Regions from separate parts of the Allobosea massiliensis genome, predicted to be linked through region 1. Evidence: riboswitches for the same ligand, from Rfam matches in the RefSeq annotation. Region 1 holds a riboswitch; the other holds the start of a gene.
The links. A riboswitch is a leader RNA that binds a small molecule or an ion and turns the genes downstream of it on or off. The one in region 1 is predicted to bind thiamine pyrophosphate.
Positions count from the first base shown of each region.

Region 2: linked by a shared signal. The riboswitch ahead of thiO (glycine oxidase ThiO) and the one ahead of ACFPN9_RS09840 (LuxE/PaaK family acyltransferase) in region 1 are both predicted to bind thiamine pyrophosphate.

Region 1 covers NZ_JBHSLU010000018.1:27,246-29,626, reverse strand. Annotated here, with positions in the region: tRNA gene ACFPN9_RS09855 (tRNA-Ser) at 311-400, shown strand; gene ACFPN9_RS09850 (hypothetical protein) at 440-676, opposite strand; gene ACFPN9_RS09845 (hypothetical protein) at 769-1,041, opposite strand; TPP riboswitch at 1,168-1,293, shown strand; gene ACFPN9_RS09840 (LuxE/PaaK family acyltransferase) at 1,398-2,381, shown strand, end outside.
Region 2 covers NZ_JBHSLU010000063.1:304,997-307,377, forward strand. Annotated here, with positions in the region: gene ACFPN9_RS19250 (mandelate racemase/muconate lactonizing enzyme family protein) at 1-923, shown strand, start outside; TPP riboswitch at 1,010-1,109, shown strand; gene thiO (glycine oxidase ThiO) at 1,200-2,195, shown strand; gene thiS (sulfur carrier protein ThiS) at 2,179-2,376, shown strand.

The sequences.
Region 1 (2,381 bases):
ACGGCCTCGACGAGGCGCATGCGGGACGGCTTTTTGGCAGTCGTTACGGGTCAGGGTTCGCTCTTGACGGCTCAAGGTTCGCGCGCGGCGAAACCGATGGGCCAAAAGAGATCGGGCGCGGGTTTCCCCACGCCGGACGAGGCTCGATAGTCGCAAGGGTCACGAAGGTCAAGCGAAAGCGTCGCCTCGCGCTCCGAAAGCTAAGCCCCGGCGACGGCGAGAAACAGAAAGCGACCGGCGCGCGAGCGAAGGCTTGTTTTGGCCGAACTCCGCGTGTAGTAACCAGCCCGCTTCGACCGAAGGCGACCGCGGACAGGTGGCAGAGTGGTTGAATGCACCGCACTCGAAATGCGGCATACCCGCAAGGGTATCGGGGGTTCAAATCCCTCCCTGTCCGCCACTTCCGCCGAGACGCCAGCTCCCCGCCTTCTGCTCCGGTTCACTGGCCAGCTGTAAAGGCGAGCCGCGTCTGTTGAGCCGGCACGACAGACTTCGCCAGCTGCGGGGCCTGTGCGGTTTGGGGGCAATTCATGACCTCGACGATCGAACCCGGAACGACGTCCCGGCAGAGCGTCTTGGCAGGGCGGTTGTCGGCCATCGCAAGCATCGTCAGCATGACCGCCGAGACGGCGATCGTCGCGGCTGCGACCATGGAATTGGCGGACGTCGATCTCATGGGCGCCTCCTGCGGGCTCTGCTGATGCAACCGGGAGAGGGCGCCTGTGGTTCCGCCGCTCAGGCTGTCCTCATGGTCCTCGCCATCCTCCGTCAGACCTTCGGCGGCAGTCCCGCGCGATCGAAAACGGGCACCGACTCCATCGGCCCCTCCGGGCGTTGTCCGGTCGGGATGTCCTCCGCCGCATGGCGGATGGCTTCGCTTGTCGAATCTAGGCCATCGATCGTCTCGTTGGCGCCGCTGCCCGCGTCATGGACATTGGTCCGCAGGCTGACTTGGTGGGTGGCTGCAGCGCCGCCGCCTTCGGCCAGACGTTCGCCCTCATCCGGAATCTCGAGCGCGGGATTTTCGCGTGCCGTGTCCATCATCCGTCTCCTCAGGGATTGTCCCGGACGTAACGCCCGGCGATGCGCGATTGTTTCGGTGCATGAGCCCGTGGGCGCGACCATGACGCTTCCTTGACAGCGAGGCGGGCGCGCCATCATGGTGGCCGCTGTTCCAAGGGGTGCCTCGCGAGGAGGCTGAGATTCCGCCGGTCGGGCTTCGGTTCGACAGCGCGGTGACCCTCCGAACCTGATCCGGGTCATGCCGGCGTAGGGATGCGGGACATCGGGCGGCACCATCACGCCCCTTTTCCAGGCTCGCGCCGTCATTGTCGGATCGTCAGGCTCCAACCTCGGCATGTCGCCGGGCGAGTGGCCTTGCGGGAAGGCGAGCGGACGTGACGCAGAGCGAGATCATCGAGGCCTTGCTGGCCTTCATCGACCAGGACGGGGCGTCGGAGGCGGAATTCGAGCGCATGGCGCTGGCCGTCTTCGCCTATCAGTTCGCCCACAACGCGCCCTATCGGCGTTTCGCGATCCAGCGCGGGCGCACCACGCTCACCGTCCGCAGCTGGCGCGACATCCCGGCCGTGCCGATCAGCGCCTTCAAGACCCTGACGCTGAGCTGCACGCCGCCGGAGGCGGCCGAGCGCATCTTCATGACCAGCGGCACGACGCAAGGTGGGGTGCGGGGTAAGAGCCACCACCCGACGATGGCGGTTTGGAGCCGCTCGATGCTGGTGAATTTCCGCCGCCGCTTCATGGCCGGGCGGGAGCGCATCACGATGGGCATCCTCTTCCCCGACGAGGTGGCTATGCCGAACTCCTCGCTGGCGCATTACCTCGCTCTGGCGAAGCGGGAATGCGGAACGCCCGACAGCGAGGGCTTCATCGGCGCAAGCGGGCTCGACCTGCCGCGGCTGATCGCGGCGCTGGAGCGGGCGGAAGCTTCGGGCGAGCCCTATGCGCTGCTCGGCGCGAGCTTCAGCTTCGTACATCTGCTCGATGCGCTGGCGGCGCAGGGGCGGCGCTTCGCGTTGCCTGCAGGCAGCCGGATCCTCGACACCGGCGGCTTCAAGGGGCAGTCGCGCGAGATGGGGGCTGACGCCTTCTATGACGCACTCTCAGTGACGCTCGGCGTACCGCGCGAGGCCTGCATCAACATGTACGGCATGACCGAGCTCAGCACGCAGTTCTACGACGACGGCAATGCAGTCTGCCCGCCGGTGAAGTCCGGCCCGCACTGGATCCGCAGCCGCGTCGTCGATCCGGTCAGCGGTTGCGACCTGCCGGAGGGAACGACCGGCGTGCTGGTTCATCACGACCTCGCCCATTTCAACTGCGCCTCCGCGATCCTGACCGAGGACGCCGGCGTGATGGTC
Region 2 (2,381 bases), on a different contig from region 1:
GCGATTGCTATGCGCCGCTGCTGATCGGCGAAGACGCGTTGGAAACGAGCCGGCTCTGGCTCAAGCTCGCGCGCCATCCGGCGCTGCAATGGGTCGGCCGCGCCGGCATCACCCAGCTCGCGCTGGCGGCGGTGGATGTCGCGCTCTGGGATCTCAAGGCGAAGAAGGCCGGCGTGCCGCTCTGGCATCTCCTCGGCGGCGCCAGCAAGCCGCGGCTCGAGGCCTACAACACCGATATCGGCTGGCTCTCGATCCCCAAGGACCAGCTCGTCGAGGGCTGCCGCAGGGCCGTGGAGCAGGACGGTTTCCACCGCATCAAGGTCAAGGTCGGCCATGCCGATCCCGGCATCGACATCGGCCGGCTCGAGGCGGTGCGCCGGGCCGTCGGGCCCCATGTTTCGCTCGCCATCGACGGCAACGGCAAATGGGATCTGCCGACCTGCAAGCGCTTCTGCGCCCGGGCGGAGCCGCTCGACATCTTCTGGTTCGAGGAGCCGCTCTGGTATGACGATGTCGGCTCGCATGCGGCGCTCGCCCGCGACACCTCCATTCCCGTCGCGCTCGGCGAGCAGCTCTATTCGCTCGACGCCTTCCGCGCCTTCATCGCAGCCGACGCGATCCACTACGTCCAGCCTGATGTGACGCGGCTCGGCGGCATCACCGAATACATCCAGGTCGCCGATCTCGCCCTCGCCAGCCGCCTGCCGGTCGCGCCCCATGCCGGCGAGATGAGCCAGGTCCATGTCCATCTCGCCTATTGGCACCAGGCGACGCCGGTCCTCGAATACATCCCCTGGATCAAGGACGCCTTCGAGGAGCCGGCGAATGTCGTCGATGGCTGCTTCCTGAAACCCCAGCGGCCCGGCGCCGGCACGACGCCCACGATCGACGCCTTCGCCCGCTTCGCCAAGCCGCTGGGCTGACCTCCCTCACGAGGGGGACATGGCCGCGCGGCGGCCCCGGAATGGCTTGGAGGGTTGCCCGGGCGGCCCGCCGGGCCTAGATTGAGGTCGATCCGTTGGGGTGCCGCAAGGCTGAGAGGCGCAAGTCGCCAACCCATCGAACCTGATCCGGATAATGCCGGCGAAGGGAACGGTCGTCGCAGCGTCGCTTCACCCGTCCTGCCACGGCCGCAGCCTTCACGGCCGCGAGGGTAGGGCATGCCGCACGCATCCATCCAGTCCCGGTCGAACCCACCGCTGCGCGTCGGCATCGTCGGCGCCGGCGTCGTCGGCCTCGCCTGCGCGGTCGAGCTGCTCGGGCGCGGCGCCGAGGTCGAGCTGTTCGAGCGCGGCGAAACGGCCGGGGCGAAAGCCTGCTCCTGGTGGGCCGGCGGGATGCTGGCGCCCTGGTGCGAGGGCGAGAGCGCCGAGGAGCCGGTCGTCAGGCTCGGCCAGGAGGCGGCGAGCTGGTGGGAGCGCCATGTCGAGGGCGTCGTCCGCAAGGGCACGCTCGTGGTCGCTCCCAGCCGTGATCGCGCCGAACTGCGCCGCTTCGCCAGTCGCACCTCCCATCTGGTCGAGATCGAGGCCGAGGCCATCGCCGCGCTGGAGCCCGATCTCGCCGGGCGCTTCGGCAAGGCGCTCTTCTTCGAGAGCGAGGGCCATCTCGATCCGCGCCTGGCGCTGGCAGGGCTGGCGGCGAAGGTGATCGCTCTGGGCGGACGCATCCATTACGGCCGCGAGGTCGCCCCCGAGGATGTGGCTGCCGATGCCGTGCTCGACTGCCGGGGTCTCGCCGCCCGCGGGGCGCTGCCGGATCTGCGTGGCGTCAAGGGCGAGATGCTGCTGTTGCGCACCCGAGACGTCACCCTGTCGCGCCCGGTTCGGCTGCTGCATCCGCGCATCCCGCTCTATGTCGTGCCGCGGGCGGACGGCATCTTCATGGTCGGCGCGACGATGATCGAGGGCGGCGACCGCAGCGCCGTCACCGCGCGTTCGATGCTGGAACTGCTCGGCGGCGCCTATGCGCTGCATCCGGCCTTCGGCGAGGCGCAGATCGTCGAGATCGGCGTCGATGCGCGCCCGGCCTTTCCCGACAACCTGCCGCGCTTGACGCGTCGTGGCCGGGTCATCCATGTCAACGGCTTCTATCGGCACGGTTTTCTGCTGAGCCCCGCGATGGCGCGGCTGGCGGCGGAGGCCCTGCTCGATCCCGCCAGCATCCCGGAGAGGCTTCATGACGTTGCTGCTTAACGGCGAGCCGCGCGAGGTCACGGCCACCACGCTCGAGCAGGCGCTGGCCGAGCTCGGCTATGCCGGCAAGGTCGTGGCCACGGCTGTGAACGGCGATTTCGTCCCGGCGCGCAAGCGCGAGACCGTCACGCTCAACGAGGGCGACCGCATCGAGGTCGTCGCCCCGATGCAGGGCGGCTGAGAGGA